4 regions of the Azospira restricta genome follow, and region 3 is predicted to be linked to each of the others. Evidence: predicted binding sites of a transcription regulator. Region 3 holds the regulator's gene; each other region holds the start of a gene.
What was found. Region 3 encodes sigma-54, which starts transcription at its own class of promoters, with help from an activator protein. Its sites were predicted from a motif close to TGGCACGCTTNCTGCTNA; they were not measured.

Region 1: the regulator sigma-54 is predicted to act here: its motif matches at 3,237-3,254, upstream of flgB (flagellar basal body rod protein FlgB).
Region 2: the regulator sigma-54 is predicted to act here: its motif matches at 1,632-1,649, upstream of IWH25_RS09475 (CmpA/NrtA family ABC transporter substrate-binding protein).
Region 4: the regulator sigma-54 is predicted to act here: its motif matches at 2,124-2,141, upstream of IWH25_RS18205 (glutamate/aspartate ABC transporter substrate-binding protein).

The regions. Positions count from the first base shown of each region.
Region 1 is NZ_CP064781.1:1,838,685-1,844,281, reverse strand. It holds gene flgF (flagellar basal-body rod protein FlgF) at 1-330, opposite strand, end outside; gene flgE (flagellar hook protein FlgE) at 360-1,685, opposite strand; gene IWH25_RS09065 (flagellar hook assembly protein FlgD) at 1,701-2,378, opposite strand; gene flgC (flagellar basal body rod protein FlgC) at 2,392-2,796, opposite strand; gene flgB (flagellar basal body rod protein FlgB) at 2,799-3,203, opposite strand; gene flgA (flagellar basal body P-ring formation chaperone FlgA) at 3,370-4,062, shown strand; gene flgM (flagellar biosynthesis anti-sigma factor FlgM) at 4,333-4,623, shown strand; gene IWH25_RS09040 (flagella synthesis protein FlgN) at 4,635-5,099, shown strand; gene IWH25_RS09035 (hypothetical protein) at 5,294-5,597, shown strand, end outside.
Region 2 is NZ_CP064781.1:1,927,973-1,933,569, reverse strand. It holds gene ntrB (nitrate ABC transporter permease) at 1-334, opposite strand, end outside; gene IWH25_RS09475 (CmpA/NrtA family ABC transporter substrate-binding protein) at 348-1,592, opposite strand; gene IWH25_RS09470 (hemerythrin domain-containing protein) at 1,814-2,236, opposite strand; gene nosR (response regulator c-di-GMP phosphodiesterase, NosR family) at 2,384-3,703, opposite strand; gene IWH25_RS09460 (ATP-binding protein) at 3,700-5,597, opposite strand, start outside.
Region 3 is NZ_CP064781.1:586,752-592,348, reverse strand. It holds gene IWH25_RS02820 (PsiF family protein) at 1-249, opposite strand, end outside; gene hprK (HPr(Ser) kinase/phosphatase) at 302-1,237, opposite strand; gene ptsN (PTS IIA-like nitrogen regulatory protein PtsN) at 1,248-1,694, opposite strand; gene hpf (ribosome hibernation-promoting factor, HPF/YfiA family) at 1,790-2,116, opposite strand; gene IWH25_RS02800 (RNA polymerase factor sigma-54) at 2,130-3,566, opposite strand; gene lptB (LPS export ABC transporter ATP-binding protein) at 3,609-4,346, opposite strand; gene recX (recombination regulator RecX) at 4,349-4,795, opposite strand; gene recA (recombinase RecA) at 4,799-5,597, opposite strand, start outside.
Region 4 is NZ_CP064781.1:3,833,108-3,838,704, forward strand. It holds gene IWH25_RS18200 (asparaginase) at 33-1,094, opposite strand; gene IWH25_RS18205 (glutamate/aspartate ABC transporter substrate-binding protein) at 1,165-2,061, opposite strand; gene IWH25_RS18210 (glutamate/aspartate ABC transporter substrate-binding protein) at 2,299-3,189, opposite strand; gene cuyB (cysteate racemase) at 3,364-4,110, shown strand; gene IWH25_RS18220 (LysR substrate-binding domain-containing protein) at 4,157-5,071, shown strand; gene IWH25_RS18225 (M61 family metallopeptidase) at 5,166-5,597, shown strand, end outside.

The DNA.
Region 1 (5,597 bases), 1.3 Mb from region 3:
GGCGGCATTGACCTGCAGCGCGCCGTTGCGCGTATAGGCCTCGCCGCCGTCCGGGGTTTCGACGGCGATCCAGCCGGCGCCCTGCACGGCGACGTCGAGCGGGCGGCCGGTGGCCATCAGCGGCCCCTGGTCGAAGGTGTCGGCGACCGAGGCATTCACCGTGAACGCGCGCGTCGGCAGCTCGCCGCCCTGCACCTGCACCGCGCGGAACTTGTGCTCCACCGCGCGGTAGCCTGTGCTCGCCGCGTTGGCGAGGTTGTTGGCGACGCCGGCCTGCTGCAGGAAGGCCTGCTTGGCGCCGCTCATCGCCGTGTAGATCAGCCGATCCATGTTCCTCGCCCGTGTCGTCTAGCTCAGGATCAGCGCAGGTTGACCAGCGTCTGCATGATCGAGTCCTGCGTCTTGATCGACTGCGCGTTGGCCTGGTAGTTGCGCTGCTGCGTGATCATGTTGACCAGTTCGGCGGTGAGGTCGACGTTCGACTCCTCGATCGCCGCCGACTGCAATACGCCCAGACTGCCCGAGTTCGGCGCGCCGACCGTCGGCGAGCCGGAGACCGAGCTTTCCGACCAGACGTTGCCGCCAAGGTTGATCAACCCGTTCGGGTTGGTGAAGTTGGCGAGGACGATCTGCCCGAGGTTGCGTGCCTGGCCGTTGCTGTAGCGCCCCTGGATGACACCGTCGGCGCCGACGGTGAGGCCGGACAGGCGACCCGAGGTGTAGCCGTCCTGCTCCAGGCGGTTGGTACCGAAGGGCGAACCGAACTGCGTGCTGCCGGTGAAGTCGACGTTGAAGGCCAGCGGACTGCCCGCATTGTTGGTGCTGCCGGTGGCCTGCACGACGCCGTTGAGGTCGATGCTGATCGACAGCGGCATCGCCGTCTGCAGCACCCCGCTCGAATTGAACTGCAGAGTCGCCGGGTTGCCGGCGCCGGCGCCGAGGTTGACCGTCTGGTTGGTGGTGCCATCGACGTTGGCGTAGACCTGCCACTGGCCGGAGGTCGCCGTCTTCACGAAGTAGTAGGTCAGCGTGTGCGCGTTGCCGAGGGTGTCGTAGACCGAGAGCGCGGTCGAGTAGTTGTAGCTCGCCGGGTTCGGCGACCACAGCGTCGTCGCCGGCGCTGCCGCAACCGCCGGCCCCGACGTCCAGGCGGTGCTCGGCACAGTCTCGCGCGAGTCGAGATTGAGGTTGCCGCGCACGCCCTGGAAGGCGCCGACGCTGGCGCCGGTGGCGACCGGCGGCTGGTCGGCCGACGACAGCTGCAGCTCGACCGGCGTCGACGGCACGATCAGGCCGGAGCCGTCGGCGGCGTAGCCGGTCAGACGCAGGTTGGCGTCGTTCACGATGAAGCCGCTCTTGTCCAAATGGAACTGGCCGTTGCGGGTGAAGGTGATCGCGCCGTTCTGGCTCATCCGGAAAAAGCCGCCGCCGTTGATCGAGACATCGAGCGGGTTGTTGGTGGTGGTGATGTTGCCCTGCGTGAATTGCTGGACGACCGCGGTGAGGCTGGTGCCGATGCCGATCTGCGACGCGCCGGCGCCGGTCAGCGACGCGGCATAGACGTCGCCGAAGTGCGCGCCGGCGGCCTTGAAGCCGACCGTGCCGGAGTTGGCGACGTTGTTGCTGATCACGTCGAGCGCCTTCGACGAACTGTTGAGGCCGCTCAAACCTTGCTGGAATGCCATGTCCTGTCTCCTGCCTTAGAGAATCTGCTGCACGTCCTTGAACGCCATCGTGCCCTGCGGCCCGAGGTCAAGGAGGAATCCGTCCTTGCTGCGAACGACAGCATTAACCATGCCAAGCTGCAGCGCGCTCGCCTCGACCTTGTCGTTGCCGCGCACCGCGGCGACCTTGAAGGTGTAGGTGCCGTCCGCCGCCTTGCTGCCGTCGCTCTTCTTGCCGTCCCAGGTGAAGTTCAGGTTGCCGGCCTCGGCGGCACCGAGCTTCTGCGACTGCACCAGGTTGCCGGCCGAATCGTAGATGCTGATCGTGACCTGGTCGGCCGGGCCGGCCAGCGTGGCGCCACCGATCGCCTGGCCGCCGGCGAGCGGCAAGGAATTGCCGGCGACCAGCACATATTTGCCGACCATGCCGGCCGCCTGCATCGCCTGCCCTTCGTTGTAGACGCCGAGCATCTGGCTCAGCGTCGTGTTCAGCTTCTCGATGCCGCTGATGGTGTTGATCTGTGCCAGCTGGCTGGTCATCTGCGCGTTGTCCATCGGATTCAGCGGATCCTGGTTCTTCAGCTGCGTCACCAGCAGCGTCAGGAAGCGGTCCTGGATCTGGTCCGCCTGGCTGCCGCCGCTCTTCTTCGTGCTCGCGCCGAGCGCGGCGAAGACGTCGCTGCCGGAGTTGGTGGTCGAATTCACGGTTGCCATGGTCTAGCTCCTTTTACTGGCCAAGCGACAGCGTGCGCAGCAGCAGCGTCTTGGCGGTATTCATCACGTCGGCGTTGGTCTGGTAGGAACGCGACGCGGAGATCATGTTGACCATCTCCTCGACCGCATTCACGTTCGACATCGCGACATAGCCCTGTTCGTTCGCCGCCGGGTTGCGCGGGTCGTAGACCATGCGCGCCGGCGACGCGTCCTCGACCACCTGGCGCACGCGCACGCCCTGCGCGCCGGCGTTGCCCATCGGCGTCGCCTCGAACACCACCTGCTTGGCGCGGTACGGCTTGCCGTCGGCGCCGGCGACGCTGTCGGCGTTGGCCATGTTCGAGGCAACCGCGTTGAGGCGCGCCGCCTGCGCCGTCAGCGCACTGCCGGCGATATGGAAGACGTTGAAGACGCTCATGATTACTGGTTACCCTGGATGGCCGACAGCATCGTCTTCAGGCGGCCGGTGATGAAGGTGATGCCGGCCTCGTAGTGGACCGCGTTCTCGGCGAACTGCGAGCGCTCGACGTCCATGTCGACGGTGTTGCCGTCGACCGCCGACTGCGTGTTCTTGCGATAGAGCAGCGGTGCCGGTCCGGCACCGGCGCCGCCGGCGAGGTGGCCGGGCGCGGTGCGCGCCAGCTCGAGGCCATCGCTGCGGCCGGCCATCGCGTTCTTCAGCGCGGCGGTGAAGTCGATGTCGCGCGCCTTGTAGTTCGGTGTGTCGGCGTTGGCGATGTTCGCCGCCAGGATCTGCTGCCGGTGCGCACGCAGGCTGAGCGCCTGATGCTGGTAGGACAGCAGATCGTCGAGTTTGGTGGCCATGCCGGGACTCCGTTTGCGTAAGCTGCCAGCCTTACAGCGAAAAGCATGCCAAGCGTCCACAGCCCCTGTTTCGGCCTGCCGGCAGCCTTGCCGACGCGGCGCTCCGGCAATAATTGCCGAGTCCTGCCGGTTCCGCGGCAGCGGCGCATCAGGCAGAATACGGGCCATGAACGGACCCCGCCTCCTCATCGCCGCCGCGCTGCTCGCCGCCACGGCGACGCTGACCAGCCCGCCGGCGACAGCGCGCGAACTGCTCGCCGCCACCGTCGAGCAGTACCTGCAGACACAGACGCGGGGCCTGCCCGGCAAGGTGGACGTCAGCGTCGGCCAGCTCGACCCACGCACCCAGCTCGCGCCCTGCTCCGCGCACGAGCCGTTTACGCCGCCGGGCACGCGGCTGTGGGGCAAGGCGACGGTCGGCGTGCGCTGCCTCGGCCCGGCCAGCTGGACGGTCTACGTGCCGGTTCAGGTCCGCGTCAGCGGCAACTACGTGGTCACCGCCCGCGCCCTCAACCCCGGCCAGCCGCTCGACGCCGGCGACCTCGCGCTGCGCAGCGGCGACCTGACGGCGCTGCCGACGGGCATCCTCACCGAGCGCGAGCAGGCGGTCGGCAAGACCCTGAAGAACGGCCTCGGCGGCGGCCAGCCGCTGCGCAGCGACATGCTGATCGCGCCCTTCGTCGTCCAGCAGGGGCAGGACGTGCGCCTGATCTCGAAGGGCCCCGGCTTCGCCGTCAGCAACGAAGGCAAGGCGCTCAACAACGCCGCCGACGGCCAGGTCGCCCGCGCCCGCACGGCCAGCGGGCAGACGGTCAGCGGCATCGCGCGCCCCGGCGGCATCATCGAGATCGCGCCCTGAGCAGAGCGCTTTGCGCTCTGCGAAGAAGTACTCTTGGGGTGCGCCCTGAGCGATGCGCGCTGCGCATCGCGAGGAAGTACTCCTGGGGTACGCCCTGAGCAGAGCGCTTCGCGCTCTGCGAAGAAGTGCCCTTGGGGTGCGCCCTGACGCCGCACCGCGACACCCCGGCTCGGGCTAGAATCCCGACCGGAAGGAAATGCAGCACTTTCTGCTAAAGTTTTTGCCGATGATGCCGTTACTTCCCTTGAAAACCCGCGCAAGGATCACATCGTGAAAATCGACAGCAATTTCAAGCCGGTAGGTTCCGGCAGCGTCAGCGGCAGCCGCCCCAAGGCGGAATCGGCCGGCGCGCGCGCAGACGCCCCTGCGGCCGAGGTGAAGATCAGCACGGCGTCGGCGCAGCTCGCCGGCGCCAGCAGCGGCGCCCCGGTCGACGGTGCGCGCATCGCCGAGATCAAGCAGGCCATCGCCGAAGGGCGCTTCCAGATCAACGCCGAGGCGATCGCCGACGGCCTGATCGCCACCGCGCGCGACCTGCTCAACTCGCAGCGCAAGGCCTGAACCGCCCGCCCATGCCTGCCCTGGCCGACGTCATCGCGGCGGAAGCCGACGTGGTGTCGGCCTTCGTCGCCCTGCTCAAGGAAGAACAGGAAGTCCTCAAGACCGGTAGCGCCGACGCACTGCCCGCGCTGGTCGACCGCAAGACCGCGACGGTGCAGCAGCTCGCACCCCTGACCGCGGCCCGCAACGGCGAACTCGCCCGCGCCGGCTTCGCCGCCGACCGCCCGGGCATCGACGCCTGGCTGGCGAAAAACCCCGGCGACCGCAACGTCCGCCAGCAGTGGCAGAAGCTGCAGGCGCTCGCCGCCGAAGCCAGGGAGCTCAACCGGGTCAACGGCGAACTGATCCGGCTGCGCATGCACAACAACGCGCAGGCCCTCGAAACCCTGCTCGCCGCATCGCAACGACAGGATCTCTACGGCGCCGACGGCCAGGCCACCCAGGCCGCGCCCCGGCGCATCATCGACTCGGCCTGAGCGCCCCTCCCGCGAAGTCGCCGCACACACCGGCAACGCCGACCGTGACAACGGCGGACGGTGAACTATGCTGCGTAGTCCACCCGGAGCGCATCCCGGCCCGGAGCAATTTCACGACCGTTCCTCGCGACACCACCGCGAGGCTGCGCTGCGGCGTGGACGCCGACCCTGGCGACACCACCGCGACGACGCCCATGGCTGTCGAAGGCGATGCGATGCCCGTCCCGGATCGGCGCCCCTCCTCCGTCACGAAGCACGTACTCACTGCCAGGAGAATTGCCATGCCCAATCGTCAGCATCCCCCTTCCCGCCGACCATCACTGCCCGCCGACGCGGACGCGACCTGCCGCCCCGAAGACCTCGCCCTTGCCGTAATCGAAGCCAACCGGCGCTGGTGGGCGTTGCAGATCGAGGCGATGGAGGCGGCGCTGGCGGAAAACACGCAGCAGGCGAAGACCACGCTGGAAAACGCAGCGACCGGCGGCGATGCGCTCGCCG
Region 2 (5,597 bases), 1.3 Mb from region 3:
GGTCGTTCGGACCGTTCGAGTAGAACGGATCGGCGAACAGCTTGACCGCTGCCTCCCAGGTCTGCACCGGCCCGGGCAGGCTGCCGCCGGCCTTGAGCGTGGCCAGGTACCAGATGCCGATCATCACGGCGATGCCGATCACCGGCGGCAGCACGGCGCGGGCGACGGCCTTCAGCCACTCGCCGGCGCGGCCGGCGGATTTCGGCGCCGACGCCGGCGCTGCGCTGTCGCCGGCGGCGGGCGCCACCTTGGCGACCGGTGCCGCGACCGCTTCCGCGGCCGCCGGTACGGCGGCGGCCAAGCCGGCCGCCTTGTCGAAAGTAATTGCACTCATGATGCTTCCTTCCTCAAACCTTGACCTTGAAACCGCCGGCGTACTTCTTCGGGTCCTTGCCGTCCCAGACGACGCCGTCGATGAACTTGCTCGTGCGCATGTCGCTCTTCGGCACGCTGACGCCGACGCGGGCGGCGGCCTGCTTGTAGAGTTCGACCTGGTTCACCTTCTTCGCCACGCCGAGGTAGTCCGGGTCGTCCTTCAACAGCCCCCAGCGCTTGTGCTGCGTCAGGAACCACATGCCGTCGGACAGGTACGGGTAGTTCACCGCGCCGTCGTTGAAGAACTTCATGTGGTTCTTGTCGTCCCAGCTCTTGCCGAGGCCGTTCGAGTAGCGGCCGAGCATGCGTTCGAGGATGACGTCCATGTCGGTGTTGACGTAGGCCTTCTGCGCGATCGTCTCCGCCGTCTCGCGGCGGTTGGCGAGCGAGGCGTCGATCCAGCGGCCGGCCTCGATGATCGCGCACATCATCGCGATCGCCGTCTTCGGATACTTGGCGACGAACTCGGCGGTGGTGCCGAGCACCTTCTCCGGGTGGTCGGTCCAGATGTCCTGCGAGGTGACCGCGGTGAAGCCGATCTTGTCCATGATCGCGCGGTTGTTCCACGGCTCACCGACGCAGAAGCCGTCCATGTTGCCGACGCGCATGTTGGCGACCATCTGCGGCGGAGGCACCGTGATCGTCTTCACGTCCTTGAACGGGTTGATGTCGTGCGCCGCCAGCCAGTAGTACAGCCACATCGCATGCGTGCCGGTCGGGAAGGTCTGCGCGAAGGTATATTCGCCGGGCTTCGCGGTGATCAGCTTCTTCAGCCCGGCACCGTCGGTGACACCGAGGTCCTTCAGCTTGTTGGCGAGCGTGATCGCCTGGCCGTTGTTGTTCAGCGACATCAGCACCGACATGTCCTTCTTCGGCCCGCCGATGCCCAGATGCACGCCGTAGATCAGGCCGTAGAGCACGTGCGCGGCGTCGAGTTCGCCGTTCACGAGCTTGTCGCGCACGCTGGCCCAGCTCGCCTCCTTGGTCGGCACGATCTTGAGGCCGTACTTCTTGTCGAAGCCCTTGGCCGCGGCCATCACCACCGACGCGCAGTCGGTCAGCGGGATGAAGCCGATCTTGACCTCGGGCTTCTCCGGCGCATCCGAGCCCTGCGCCCAGACGCCCGCGTTGAGGCCGGGGAACATGCCCATCAATGCCGCGCCGGCGGCCGCCTTGACGAAGCCGCGGCGACTGACGATGTCGATCTTCTTGTCCATGGTGTTTTCCTCTCAGTGTGGGGTTGCGATGCAGTGCACATCGCAACCACCGTGCCACATATCAAAAACAATGGATTTAGATCAAAGAAACAAGCGCTTGGCTCGTTGCATCACGCTGTGCTAAATATGCAGATTGCACTATTGCAGTGCAACAGAACGGTGCATGCGCACGCTGTTGGCGTGGAAAACGGCAGCGACGAACGGGAACGGTGCGGCGGGGATCAGTGGCCGGGATGGCCCAGCAGGCGTGCGAGCGCCTCGCGGCCGAGCAGGTCTTCGGCGACCTCGAACAGCTCGCGCTCCTCGAAGCGCACGTGCGCGGACATCAGCTCGGCGAAGCGCAGCAACACGTCCGGGTCGGGCAGCTCGAGCTCGCGCACCAGCCGCTGCAGCGCGCGGTGCTCGAGCAGCGTGCGCGCGACGACGGCGCTGGCGCCGGCGGCCTCGAGCGCCGGCAACAGGTCGCGTTCCTCGACGTGGAAGTGCGGCAGCAGCTCGCCGGCAAAGACTTCGCAGGTGCGGCGGCAGGCCGCCTCGACCTGCGCCTCGTCGCCGCTGGCGGCGGCACGCTTGAGGCGCACCACGAGCGCGAGCGCGGTGTGGTGTTCGCGCGAGAGATCCTGGAGTTCCGGGCAGCGTTTCATGCCCGCAGTGTTGGTCGCCGCGCCCGGGAATTCCTTGAGTTCGGTCAAAAATCGCCGGACGGCGGCAAAAACCTTGCCGACGTCATCAGCCGGCACGATCTGCGCAGCCGCGTGCGCCGCCGACCGCGCGCCCCCGGGCGGCCGGACTCAGCGCTTGTCGGTGCGGATATGCAGGCCGTGCAGGCCGCCTTCGGCGCGGGCGTAGTCCTGGATCTGCCGGATCAGGCGCTCGTCGAGCAGGTAGTCGGCGGCCAGCAGCAGCACGCCGTCGCGGGTGACCAGGTCGCGCGCCAGCACCATGCCCGGCTGCAGGTCGGCGAGCGGCACCAGCACGCCGCCGCCGGGCTCGGGCTCGACGCTGCCGAAGATCGACAGGAAGGCATCGACCACCTGCGGGTCGTAGCGCTTGCCGCGGCCGTCGACGATCAGTTTCTTGGCCTCCTCCGGGTTCAGCCGGCGCGGCGAGATGATGCCGATCTGCAGCCCGTCGTAGTCGTTGGCCAGCGCCAGGATGCGCGCGCCGAGCGGGATGGCGAGACCGGACAGGCCGTCGGGGAAGCCTTGGCCGTCGAAGCGCTCGTGGTGCGAGCGCAGCAGCGCGGCGGCGCCGCGCAGCTCGTCGAGCGCCATCAGCGACTGCTCGCCCTTGATCGTGTGCTTGCGGTAGGCGCCGAGGTCGTCGCCGCTCATGTGCGTGACCGGCTTCGCCAGCAGGCTGTCGGGCAGGCCGATCTTGCCGATGTCGTGCAGCAGGCCGGCGAGGAAGACGTCCTGCAGGTCGCGCCCGGCGAGCCCCATCTTCGCGGCGATCTTGCGCGCGAGGTCGGCGACGCGGCGGGAATGGCCGGCGAGCGCGCCTTCGCGCAGCTCGATCAGGTTGGCGAAGACCTTCACCGAGGTGAGGAAGCTGCCCTTCAGCTTCTCGTTGGCCAGCGCCAGTTCCTGCGTGCGCGCCTGCACCTTCTCCTCGAGCGACTGGTTGAGCGCCTTCAGCTCCTCGTTCTGGCGCACGGTGAGCGCTTCCAGGCGCGCCTTCTCGCGCTCCAGCGCCTTGCGTTCGAGCGCCTTGCGGATGGTCTGCAGTACCTCCTCGTCGTCCCACGGCTTGGCGATGTAGCGGAAGATCTCGCCGCGGTTGATCGCGGCGACGGTGGAGGCGATGTCGGCGTAGCCGGTGAGCAGGATGCGCACGGTGTCCGGCCAGCGCTGGCGGACCTGGTCGAGGAACTGCGCGCCGTCCATCACCGGCATGCGCATGTCGGAGATGACCAGGTCGGCCTCCTCCTTGGCCAGCGCCTCCAGCCCCTCGGCGCCGCTGTTGGCCAGCGTCACCTGGTAGCCGCTGGAGCGCAGCAGGCGGCGCAGCGAAGAGAGGATGTTCGGCTCGTCGTCGACGCAGAGCAGGCGCCACGGCCGCTCGGCGGCGGCGGCGTCGACCAGGTCGGAAGTGGCGGCGGGAAGGTTCATGGTGCGGTTTCGGGTTTCGGCTGTTCGACGGGGAGCGTGATGCGGAAGGTGGAGCCGCGCCCGGGCTCGCTGTCGACGTCGATCGTGCCGTGGTGCTTCTGGACGATGCCGTAGGACAGCGACAGGCCGAGACCGGTCCCCTTGCCGATCGGTTTGGTGGTAAAGAACGGATCGAAGATGCGCTGGCGGACCTCCGGCGACATGCCGCAGCCGGTGTCGACGATCTCGACCCAGACCTTGCCGTCGGCGGCGCCCGTGCGCACGGTAATCCTACCGCGTTCCGCGCCCATCGCGTGCGCGGCATTGACCAGCAGGTTCATGAACACCTGGTTGAGCTGCGACGGCAGGCACTCGACCTCGGGCAGGACGCCGTATTCCTTGATCACGTCGGCCTTGTACTTGATCTCGTTGTTCACGATGTTGAGCGTCGAGTCGAGGCCGTGGTGCAGGTTCGCCCACTGCCATTCCTGCGAGCTGTCGACGTGCGAGAAGTCCTTCAGGTCCTGGACGATCTTCTTGACGCGCGTGATCCCCTCCTTCGACTCCTTCAGCAGCGCCGGGATGTCCTCCTTGAGGAAGTCGAGGTCGAGCTCGCTGCGCAGCGCCTTCGCCGCCAGCGCCCGCTCGTTGTCCGGCACCGCCTGCGCCAGCGCCTCGTAGGCGTCGAGGATGCGGAACAGGTCGGCGAGGAAGGACTCGAGCGAGCCGATGTTGGAATGGACGTAGCCGATCGGGTTGTTGATCTCGTGCGCCACCCCCGCCGCCAGCTGGCCGATCGAGGCCATCTTCTCGGACTGCGTCAGCTGCTCCTTGGCCTGCGACAGCTCGATGTTGAGCCGGGTCACCTCGGCGTAGCGCCGCAGCAGCTCGGCTTCGGCCCGCTCGCGCATGGCGATGTCCTCGGCCATGCGCCGGTTGGCGTCGGCCAGCTCGGCGGTGCGCTCGGCGATAGTCCGCTCGAGGTCCTCCTGGTGCCGGCGCAGCGCATCCTCCGCCTTGTGGCGGTCGGTCACGTCCTGCAGCGTCTCGATCGCGCCGACGATGTTGCCGGCGAGGTCGCGCACCGGCGCGGCGGTGAAGAACAGCCAGCAGCCGCCGTCGCCGAAATGCGGGAAGAAGTTTTCCGCCTCGTAGACATCCTGCGCCAGCTTCGAGCGGCGGTAGATGCCGCGGTAGAACTGCTCGAACTTCTCCTCGAGTGCGCCATTCACGATCAGGTCGGCCATCACCGGCCGCTCGCTGGCGTAGAAGGCGCGCCACTGGTTGCGCGTGCCGACCATGTCGGCGGCCTTGATGCCGGTGACCAGCTCGCAGGCGCGGTTCCAATGGGTGACGCGGTGCTCGGCGTCGATCACGAAGGTCGGCACCGGGTCGCCGTCGATGATCTGGCCGAGGCGCTGCTGCATGTCGCGGCGGACCTCGTCGGCACGCTCGCGCTCGAGGCCGAGCGCCTTGAGCAGGCCGTCGGTGGCCGGATCGCCGTTGCCGCCGCCGGCCTTGTCGTAGGCCTCGGCCGGGCTCATGCCGGACTGGATGAACTCGATCTGCCGCGCCATCACCAGGTCGACGCCGAGGGTGTGGTAGATCAGCCAGCGCATGATGAAGTGCTGCAGCACGGTGATGTCCTGCTTGCCGCCGTCGCGCATCGCCTCGAGCTGGCCGATGAAATCGCAGTGCAGGCGGCGATGCGTCTCGACGTGGCGCGGGTCGACGCGCTGGTGCGCCATCGCCTTCTCCTCGCGCTGGAAGTGCGCCACCGCGTGCAGCTTGAGGTGGTCGTACTCGGCGCGGAGGTCGACGCCGCCCTCGCCGCCGCACTGCAGCCGGCCGATTTCGTTGACGATCTGGATCAGCCCGCGGTGGTCCTCATCGACCTCCGGGATGCCCGTCGCCA
Region 3 (5,597 bases):
CTTCTTGTCGGCGGCCTGGGCGGCGCAACCCGAGTCGGCGGCGTGGCCGCCGGACAGGCATTGCTTCATGAAGGCCTTGCGCTCGTCGCCGGTCTTGCCGGCGGCCTGCGCGTTGCAGTCCTTCATCTTGGCCTGCTGTGCCTTCTGCGCGGCGGACGGTTCCTTCTTCGGCGCGTCGGCCTTCTTCTCTTCGGCGAAAGCGGTGCCGGCGGCGAGGGCGAGCGAAACCAGGGCGATTGCGAGTTTCATCGGTATTTCCTCCTGAGTGGGGGTGGTACGGCCGGAGGATTATAGGCGCAATTCAAATGTCATCGTCAAGCAGCGCGCGCTGCTGGCGGTTGACGAATTCCTGCATGCTGTCGATGCCGCGCAGCTGGAGGATGGTGTTGCGCACCGCGGCCTCCAGCAGCACCGCCAGGTTGCGGCCGGCGGCGACCGGCACGATCACCTTGCGGATCGGCACGCCGAGGATTTCCTGCGTCTGCGCGTCGAGCGGCAGGCGCGGCGCGTCGACGCCGGCGAGCGGTTTCTGCAGGTGCACGATCAGCTTCAGCTTCATCTTCCGCCGCGACGCGGTCTCGCCGAAGATGGTGCGGATGTTCAGGAGGCCGAGGCCGCGCACTTCCAGGTAGTCGCGCAGCATGCCCGGGCAGCGGCCCTCGATCGTCGTCGGCGCCAGCCGGGCGAGCTCGACGACGTCGTCGGCGACCAGGCCGTGGCCGCGCGAGATCAGCTCGAGCGCGAGTTCCGACTTGCCGACGCCGGAGTCGCCGGTGATCAGCACGCCCATGCCGAGGACGTCCATGAACACGCCGTGGATCGAGGTGGTGTCGGCCAGCCGGCGGGCGAGGTAGATGCGCAGCAGGTCGATCACCGCCGAGCACGGCTTGGGGCTGGTGAACAGCGGCGTGCCGCTGTCCTCGCAGGCCTCCTGCACGATCGGCAGGACTTCCAGGCCGTCGGCGCAGATGATGCCCGGCGGGTTGTCGGCGATCAGCTCGGAGATCTGCGTCGTGAGGCGCTTCGGGCTGACGCGGTTGGCCCAGTCGTATTCGGCCTGGCCGATCACCTGCAGGCGCTCGGAATGGATCAGGTTGAGGTGGCCGACGATGTCGGCGCCGTAGTTGCCGGATTCCTTCAGCTCGAGCTGGCGGTCGGTGCCGATCGCGGCGATCCAGTTCAGCTGCAGCGTCTCGCGGTGGTCCTCGTAGAGCTGGGCGATGCTGAACTGGCGCATGGCGGGAATCTCAGCTGACGAACAACCGGCGGGCGGCTTCGGCGTCGGGGGCGGCCAGCAGCGCGTCGCGGAACTCGCGGTCGGAGAAGCGCTGGGCGAGCTCGGAAAGAATCTGCAGGTGCAGTTCGTTGGCCTGCTCCGGAACGAGCAGCACGAACAGCAGCGACACCGGCTTGCCGTCCGGCGAATCGAAGGGCACCGGCGTGGTCAGGCGCAGGAAGGCGCCGCGGGCGTCCTTCAGCCCCTTGATGCGGCCGTGCGGGATGGCGACGCCCTGGCCGAGTCCGGTCGAGCCGAGCTTTTCGCGCGCGAACAGGCTGTCGAAGACGGTCGCCCGGGCGATGCCGTGGTGGTTCTCGAAAATCAGGCCGGCCTGCTCGAAGACCCGTTTCTTGCTGCCGGCATCGAGGTCGAGAAGGATGTTCTCGACGGGCAGGAGGTTGGCGATGAGGCTCATGCTGCGGGAGAGCTTTCAGGCGGCGGGAAGGAAGGTTGCGGGAGGGCCGTCGCGGGGAGCGGATTTCCGGCGACGGCCGCGAAGCGTCGATTATCTCATTCGGCCAGCGTGCGGGCGGCTGCCTTGTCGCTGCGATGATGATCCTGGACCTTCTGCTTGTACTTCTGGACCTGGCGGTCGAGCTTGTCGACCAGGATGTCGATCGCTGCGTACAGGTCGCCGTCGTCGGCCTCGACGAAGATGTCCTTGCCACGGACGTGCACCGTGACTTCGGCCTTCTGCTTCAGCTTCTCCACGGTGAGGATCACGTTCACGTCGATCACGTGGTCGAAGTGGCGCGTGACGCGCTCGAGTTTGCCCGTCACATAGTCGCGGATCGCCGGCGTCACTTCGAGGTGGTGTCCACTGATCTGCAGGTTCATGGTGAGACTCCTTTCACAGGCTCTTGCGTAGATTGACCGGCGGGATGTTCAGCGCTTCACGATATTTTGCAATCGTTCGTCGCGCCACGACAATCCCCTGCTGGCCAAGGATTTCCGCTATCTGGCTGTCAGATAGCGGTTTTTTCGCATCTTCGGCACCCACCAGCTGCTTGATCAGCGCACGGATCGCGGTGGCCGAGCAGGCGCCGCCGGTATCGGTGGCGACATGGCTGCCGAAGAAGTATTTCAGTTCGAAGATGCCGCGCGGGGTGGCCATGTATTTCTGCGTCGTTACCCGCGATACGGTCGATTCGTGCAGGCCGAGGATGTCGGCAATCTCGCGCAGCACCAGCGGCCGCATCGCTACCTCGCCATGTTCGAAGAACTGGCGCTGGCGGTCAACGATCGTCTGCGACACGCGCTGGATGGTGTCGAAGCGCTGCTGCACGTTCTTGATCAGCCAGCGCGCTTCCTGCAGCTGGCCGGAGAGTCCCGAGCCGCGCTGGCCGGCGAGCACCTCGGCGTAGAGGCGGTTGATGCGCAGGCGCGGGTAGGCGTCGGGGTTGATGCTCGCCCGCCACTGGTTGCGCACCTTCTTCACGATCACGTCGGGGATGATGTAGCGTGCGTCGAGCGGCGCGAACTGGGCGCCGGGGCGCGGGTTGAGGCCCTTGATCAGTGCGTGCGCGGCGCGCAGCAGGTCGTCGTCGCAGCCGGCCAGCTTCTTGATGCGGGCGAAGTCGCGGGCGGCGAGCAATTCCAGATGCTGGCGGACGATGACCAGCGCCAGGTCGCGCACGGGATCGGCGGGGAGCGCCGTCAGCTGCAGCGACAGGCATTCCTGCGCGTTGCGCGCGCCGACGCCGGTCGGGTCGAAGTGCTGCAGGTGCTTCAGCGCGATCTGCAGTTCCTCGGGCTCGATCTCCAGTTCGGGCGGCATGATCTCGGCCAGTTCGTCGAGCGTCTGCGACAGGTAGCCGTCCTCGTCGAGGGCCTCGATCAGCACGCGCACCAGCATGCGGTCGCGGTCGGGCAGCGGCGTCAGGCCGAGCTGCCAGATCAGGTGGTCGGAGAGCGAGGTGGTCGCCGCCTGGATGTCCTGGTAATCGCCGTCCTCGTCGCTGCCGCCGCTGCCGGACGAGCCGGTTCCCGGACTGCCGTCGCCGGGCCAGCCTTCGTCGTCGGTGTTCGGGCGAACCTCGTCGCTGCTGCCGGCCTCGCCTTCGCCGCCGGCCTCAGCGGCCGGCTCGCGTTCGCTGGTGCTGCTCGACGACGGTGCCGGGACGAAATTGTCCTCATCCTCTCGCTCGAGCAGCGGGTTCTCGAGCAGGAACTTTTCCAGCTCCTGATTGAGCTCAAGCGTCGACAGCTGCAGCAGCCGGATCGACTGCTGCAGTTGCGGGGTCAACGCAAGGTGCTGCGAGAGCTTGAGCTGGAGAGCGGGTCTCATGCGCGGCGCGGGACGGCCGGAGTTGCTGTTTCTGTTTTCGGATCAGAGGCGGAAGTTCTCGCCCAGATAGACTTTTCGGACGTCTTCATTATAGATGATTTCGTCCGGGTGGCCCGAAGCAAGTACCGAGCCTTCGTTGATGATGTAGGCCCGGTCGCAGATGCCCAGCGTCTCGCGCACGTTGTGGTCGGTGATCAGCACGCCGATGTTGCGTTCCTTCAGGAAGCGGATGATCTTCTGGATTTCCAGCACGGCGATCGGGTCGACGCCGGCGAAGGGCTCGTCGAGCAGGATGAAGCGCGGCTGCGTCGCCAGCGCGCGGGCGATCTCGACGCGGCGGCGCTCGCCGCCGGACAGCGAGGCGGCCGAGTTGTTGCGGATGTGCGTGATGTGCAGTTCTTCGAGCAGGTCCTCCAGCCGGCGCAGGATTTCTTCCTTGGGCAGGTCCTGCAGCTCAAGCACGGCCTGGATGTTCTCGGTGACGCTCAGCTTGCGGAACACCGAGGCCTCCTGCGGCAGGTAGGAGACGCCCATCTGCGCGCGGCGGTGGATCGGGAGATGGGTGATCTTGGTGTCGTCGATGTAGACGTCGCCGCCGTCGGAAGCGACCAGGCCGACGATCATGTAGAAGGTGGTGGTCTTGCCGGCGCCGTTCGGGCCGAGCAGGCCGACCACCTCGCCGCTGCCGACCTCGAAGGAGACGTCGTGCACGACGGTGCGCTTCTTGTAGCGCTTGTTCAGGTTGTGGGCGCTGAGCTTGCTCTTCGGCTGGTCCGGCATGGCTATTCTTCTTCCTGTTCGTTGCCTTCGCCGCGCAGCACGCGGCGGATCACGCCGCCGGCGAATCCCCGGTGCATCAGGTAGCGGGTCTGCTTGGCCCGCTCGGCGGCATCAGCCGGGAGTGTACCGAACTTCCGCCGCCAAATCGCCTGCGCGCGCGCCAGCTCGTCGCCGGCGGCGGCCAGCGCCTCGTCGGCGACTTCGCCGGCGACGCCCTGCTGCTTCAGCTCCTGCGCCAGCCGGGCATTGCCGTAGCGGGCGCTGCGGCCGGCGACGCGCATCTCGGCGTAGCGCGCGTCGGACAGCAGGCGGCGCCCGGCCAGCTCGTCGAGCAGCGCGTCGAGGGCTTCCTCGGATTCGGCGTGCGGCGCCAGCTTCTTCCTGAGCTCGGCGCGCGCATGGTCTCGCCGCGCCAGCAGGCGCAGCGCGCGCTGGCGCAGCTCGTCCATCGCTCAGGCCTCGGCGGCCTCCAGCGGGCGCGGCGAGGCGACGCCGACGGCTTCGCGGACGCGGGCTTCGATTTCCTGCGCGATCGCCGGGTTGGCCTTCAGGAATTCGCGCGCGTTGTCCTTGCCCTGGCCGATCTTCTCGCCCTTGTAGGCATACCAGGCGCCGGACTTGTCGACCAGCTTGTGGGCGACGCCGAGCTCGATGATCTCGCCCTCGCGTGAGGTGCCCTCGCCGTAGAGGATGTCGAAGATCGCCTCCTTGAACGGCGGCGAGACCTTGTTCTTGACCACCTTGACCTTGGTTTCGTTGCCGATCACCTCGTCGCCCTTCTTGATCGAGCCGATGCGGCGGATGTCGAGGCGCACCGAGGCGTAGAACTTGAGCGCGTTGCCGCCGGTGGTGGTCTCCGGCGAGCCGAACATGACGCCGATCTTCATCCGGATCTGGTTGATGAAGATCACCAGCGTGTTCGTCTTCTTGATGTTGGCGGTGAGCTTGCGCAGCGCCTGGCTCATCAGGCGGGCGTGCAGGCCGACCATCTGGTCGCCCATCTCGCCCTCGATCTCGGCGCGCGGGGTGAGCGCGGCGACCGAGTCGATGACGATCACGTCGACGCCGCCCGAGCGGACCAGCATGTCGGCGATTTCCAGCGCCTGCTCGCCGGTGTCCGGCTGCGAGATCAGCAGGTCGTTCAGGTTCACGCCGAGCTTCTGCGCGTAGGACGGGTCGAGCGCGTGCTCGGCGTCGATGAAGGCGGCGGTGCCGCCCATCTTCTGCATTTCGGCGACGACCTGCAGCGTC
Region 4 (5,597 bases), 730 kb from region 3:
GGCGGAAACTCCCGCCCGGGCGCGACATCCGCTCAGTATTCCCAGAAGATGCGCTGCAGCTCCTTGCTGTCCTGCGTCCGGGTCAGCGCCACCGCCGCCAGGATGCGGGCCTTCTGCGGGTTCAGGTCGTGCGCCACCACCCAGTCGTACTGATCGTCCGGCTGCTCGGCGTTGCGCAGCACGAAGCCGCCGGCATTGACGTGCGACGAGCGGATGATATGCACGCCCTGGCCGCGCAGTTCGCGCAGCGCCGGCACGACGCGGTTGCTGACCGAGCCGTTGCCGGTGCCGGTGTGGATGATCGCCTTGGCGCCCTTGGCGGCGAACGCACGGTAGGCGGTGTCGCCGACGTTGCCGTGGCCGTAGGCGATCTCGACCGGCGCCAGCGCGTCGATCTGGTCGATGTCGAACTCCGAGTTCACCGTATGCCGCTTGGCCGGCAGGCGGAACCAGTAGTTCTTCCCTTCGACAACCATGCCCAGCGGGCCCCACGGGCTCTTGAAGGCCTCGGTCTTGATGTTGACCATCTTCGACACGTCGCGGCCGCTGTTCAGCTCGTCGTTCATCGCCACGAGCACGCCCTTGCCGCGGGCGTCCTTGCTGGCGGCGACGTTCACCGCGTTGAACAGGTTCAGCGTGCCGTCGGCCGACATCGCGGTGCCCGGGCGCATCGAGCCGACCAGCACGATCGGCTTGTCGCTCTTGACGACCAGGTTGAGGAAGTAGGCGGTCTCCTCCAGCGTGTCGGTGCCGTGGGTGACGACGATGCCGTCGACGTCGGCCTGCTTCACCAGCGCCGAGACGCGCTTGCCGAGGGTCAGCAGGTGTTCGTTGGTGAAGCTCTCGGAGGCGATCTGGAAGACCTGCTCGCCGCGCACCTGGGCGACGTCGGCGAGCGCCGGGATGCCGGCGATCAGCTTGTCGACCGGCACCTTGGCCGCCTGGTAGGTGGCGCTCTTCGCGGCATCGGCGCCGGCGCCGGCGATCGTGCCGCCGGTGGCGAGGATGACGACGTTCGGCTTGCCGGCGAAGGCCGGCAGCACGACGACGCTGGCTGCGATCAGCAGGCAGCGGGAAAGAAAGCGATTCAGCATGAAAATCCTTTGTCAGGTGTGGGATCGGCGGCCGCCGGCCGCGGCGGCCGGCGGCATGTGCTCGTTATCGTTATTCGTAGGCCTTGTCGTTCGGGGCCTTGTGCAGTTCCTTCATCTCCGCCGACATCGGCATGTTGAGGTTCAGGCCCTTCGGCGGGATCGGGTTCATGAACCACTTGGCGTAGATCTTGTCGGCTTCGCCCGAGGTCTGCACCTTGGCGATCGCGGCGTCGACGACCTTCTTGAAGCCGGCGTCGTCCTTGCGCAGCATGCAGCCGTAGGCTTCCTTCGACTGCGCGGTGCCGACCACGTCCCAGTCGGCCGGCTTCTTGGCCTTGGCGATCTCGCCGTAGAGCAGCGCGTCGTCCATCATGAAGGCGACGGCGCGGCCGGTTTCCAGCGTCAGGAAGGATTCGCCGTGGTCCTTGGCCGAGATGATGTTCATCTTCATCTGCTTGTCTTCGTTCATCTTGCGCAGCAGGCGCTCGGAGGTGGTGCCGGCGGTGGTCACCACGTTCTTGCCGGCGAGGTCCGGGAAGTCCTTGATGCCCGCATCCTTCTTGGCCATCAGCTTGGTGCCGATGACGAAGAAGGTGTTGGAGAAGGCGACCTGCTTCTGGCGCTCGGTGTTGTTCGTCGTCGAGCCGCACTCGATGTCGACGGTGCCGTTCTGCACCAGCGTGATGCGGTTGGCCGAGGTCACCGGCATCATCTTGACGTCGATCTTGTCCATCTTCAATTCGGCCTTGATCGCATCGACGATCTTGCGCTGCAGTTCGTAGGCATAGCCGATGACCTGCTGCTTGTCGTCGTAGTACGAGAACGGAATCGACGATTCGCGGTGGCCAAGGGTGATCGAGCCGGTGTCCTTGATCTTCTTCAGCGTCGCGCTTTCCTGCGCGAAGGCGGGTGCGGCGAAAACGGCGGCGGCAACGGCGGTGGCAAGTACGGAGGGCAGCAGTTTCATGTGGTTGTCTCCAGACGTGATTGGGTTTGTGGTTTCCGGCATCGGTTCGAGCCGCTTACCTCACAGCACGAGCCGTGCCAAGCACCCATTCACCTATAAGCAACTGATTCACCGCACTTGTTGCGACGCAACAGAGACGGCGGCCGTTCGACTTTCCGAACAGCCCCGCCGAACGCCGTTCGGAAAACCGAACGGCCGGGGTGCCGCGCGCCCGCCGGCGCCCCGGCGGGTGGCCGCTCAGAGCCGGTCGTGCGGCCGCTTGTACAGCGCGCGCAGCTCGTCGCTCAGCGGATAGGCCAGGTTGATTCCCTTCGGCGGCAGCGGGCTCATGAACCACTTGTGATAGATCTTCTCCGCCTCGCCCGAGGTCATCAGCCGCGCGATCGTGCCGTCGACCAGGCGCTTGAACGCCTCGTCGCCCTTCGGCAGCATGCAGGCATAGTTCTCCGACTGCAGCGGGCGGCCGACCACCGCCCAGTCGTCGGCCTTCTTCGCCTTCGCCTTCTCGCCGTGCAGCAGCGGCTCGTCCATGACGAAGGCGGCGGCACGGCCGGTCTCCAGCGTCAGGAAGGCCTCGCCGTGGTCCTTGGCGCTGATCAGGTTGAAGCCGAGCTTGCGTTCCTCGTTCATCTGGCGCAGCAGCCGCTCGGCGGTGGTGCCGGCGGTGGTGACGACGTTCTTCCCCTTGAGGTCTTCCAGCTCGCCGATGCCCGCATCCTTGCGCACCATCAGGCGGATGCCGTAGAGGAAGAGGTGGTTGGAAAAGCCGACCTGGCGCTGGCGCTCGACGGTGTTGGTGGTCGACCCGCACTCGAGGTCGATGGTCCCGTTCTGCATCAGCGGGATGCGGTTGGACGAGGTCACCGGCAGCAGCTTGACCTGCAGGTTCGGCAGGCCCAGCTCGCCCTTGATCGTGCGCACGATCTCGTTCATGAAGTCCTGCGAATAGCCGACCACCTGCTGCCGGTCGTCGTAGTACGAGAACGGGATCGACGATTCGCGGTGGCCGAGGGTGATCGTGCCGGCCTCCTTGATCTTCGTCAGCGTCGGGGAATCCGGCGCGGCGCCGGCGGGCAGGGACAGCAGGCCGACCGCGATCGCGGCCAGCAGGGACGGCAGGGTTTTCATCGGGGTTCTCCTATCGGGGTTTGCACAAGGCACGCCGACTCTAAGCAGCGCCGCCCAAGGGAGGGATCGCCCATGCGAAAAACGCATCGGGTCCGGCGAAAGGCGCATCGAACGCCCGCCCGTGGTGCATTGCGACCTAGTCTGGGCGTCCCTCGTCACCCTCGGGCAAGCATCATGGAAAAAATCGTCGGCATCCTCGGCGGCATGGGACCGCTGGCCACGGCCGATTTCCTGCGCAAGCTGGTCGAGCGTACCCCGGCCGCACGCGACCAGGAGCACGTTCCGGTCGTCGTCTACTCGGTGCCGCAGCTTCCCGACCGCAGCGAAGCCATCCTGCACCACGGCCCGTCGCCGCTGGCGGGGCTGCTGCAGGGCGCCGCGGTGCTGCGTCGCGCCGGCGCCGGCTGCATCGCCATCCCTTGCAACACCGCGCATTTCTGGGCCGACGAGCTGGCCGCGCGCAGTGCGCTGCCGGTGCTGCACATCGCCGATGCGGTCGTCGCCGAGCTGGCGGCAAGCGCGGCGGCGGGCGCGGCGATCGGCATCCTCGGCACCGCCGGCACGCTCGCCGCCGGCATCTACCAGCAGCGCCTCGAACGCCAGGGCTATCGGGTCGTACTCCCCGACGCCGACGACCTCGATCACCTGCTGATGCCCGGCATCCGCGCGGTCAAGGGCGGCGACCTGGCGACCGGCGGCCGCCTGCTCGCCGCCGCCGGCACGGCGCTGCAGGCGCGCGGCGCCGCGCAGCTGGTGCTGGCCTGTACCGAGATCCCGCTGGCGCTGGCCGCCGTCGCCGCCCCCGGCCTGCCGCGCTGCGTCGACGCCACCGCCTGCCTGGCCGCGGCCTGCATCGACTGGTGGCGTGCCGCCGACGCGCCGGGCGCAGCGCTTCTCGGGTACAGTGGGCAGCGTACGTGATCCGTCGCCACGGCGGCGAGATCCCGGTTGAAGCGGAGACGGCGGCGTGGACATCAAGTGGATCGAGGACTTTCTCTGCTTTTGCGACCTGCGCAGCTTCTCCCGCGCCGCCGACCAGCGCCACATCAGCCAGTCGGCGTTCAGCCGCCGCATCCAGGCGCTCGAGGACTGGCTCGGCGTCACGCTGATCGACCGCAACTGCCAGCCGCCGGCGCTGACCGCCGCCGGCCGCGTCTTTCGCCACTTCGCCGCCGACCACGTGCGCCGGCTCTACGAGGCGCGCGCGACGCTGCGCGGCCAGCATGCGGAAGGCGACGACACGGTGCGCTTCGCCGTCGCCCACACGCTGTCGCTGACCTTCTTCCCCGCGTGGTTCGCCGCGCTGCGCCAGCGCTTCAGCCAGCTCCAGGCGCAGGTGCTGGCGACCAACATCATGGAAGGCGCCCACCTGCTGAGCGAGGGGGCGACCGACCTGCTGCTCTGCTATCACCACCCGCAGTTCCCGATCCTGCTCGACCCCGACCGCTACCCCTTCGTCGTCCTCGGCAGCGAGCGCCTGCTGCCCTATTCGAGCTGCGCCGCCGACGGCCGGCCGCACTTCACGCTGCCCGGCCAGCCCGGCGTGCCGCCGCCGCTGCTCGCCTACGCCTCGGGCACCTTTCTCGGCCACCTGGTTGAGATGATCCTGCTCGACCCGCCGCAGCCCTGCCACCCGCAGACCTGCTTCCAGACGCACATGTCGGAGGCGCTGAAGGCGATGGTGCTGGCCGGGCACGGCCTCGGCTGGCTGCCGGAATCGTGCGTGCAGGAGGAGGTCGCCGCCGGCCGCATCGCCGCGGCCGGTTCGGCGGACTGGGGCACGCGCATGGAGATCCGCGTCTACCGCGCCGCCGGCAACCGCCGCGCGGCGATCGAAACGCTGTGGCAGCATCTGGCGCGCGGCGACGGCACGCCGGCGTGAGCTGGCCGCGGCCGGCGACAAATTCGCGCGGCCGGCACTTCGCCGCATACAATCCCGCTCGTTCGCGCCTTCGCCGCGCCCGCCGACCGCCGCCATGAAAACCACCCCCATCGATTACGCCATCCGCCCCCTCGACCCAGCCGCCCACCTCTTCGAAGTGAGCTGCCGCGTCGACCGGCCCGACCCCGCCGGCCAGCGCTTCGCACTGCCGGCGTGGATTCCCGGCAGCTACCTGATCCGCGACTTCGCGCGGCACATCGTTGCGATCAAGGCTGAGGCCGGCGGCCAGCCGGTGGCGCTCGCCAAGATCGACAAGCACACCTGGCAGGCCGCCGCGCTGCCGGCGAAGCAGGCGCTCACCGTGACCTGCACCGTCTACGCCTGGGACCTGTCGGTGCGCGGCGCCCACCTCGACCGCACACATGGCTTCTTCAACGGCACCAGCGTCTTCCTGCGCGTCCTCGGCCAGGAAGAGGCGCCGTGCCGCGTCGACATCCGGCCGCCGCACGGCCAGGGCTACGCCGGC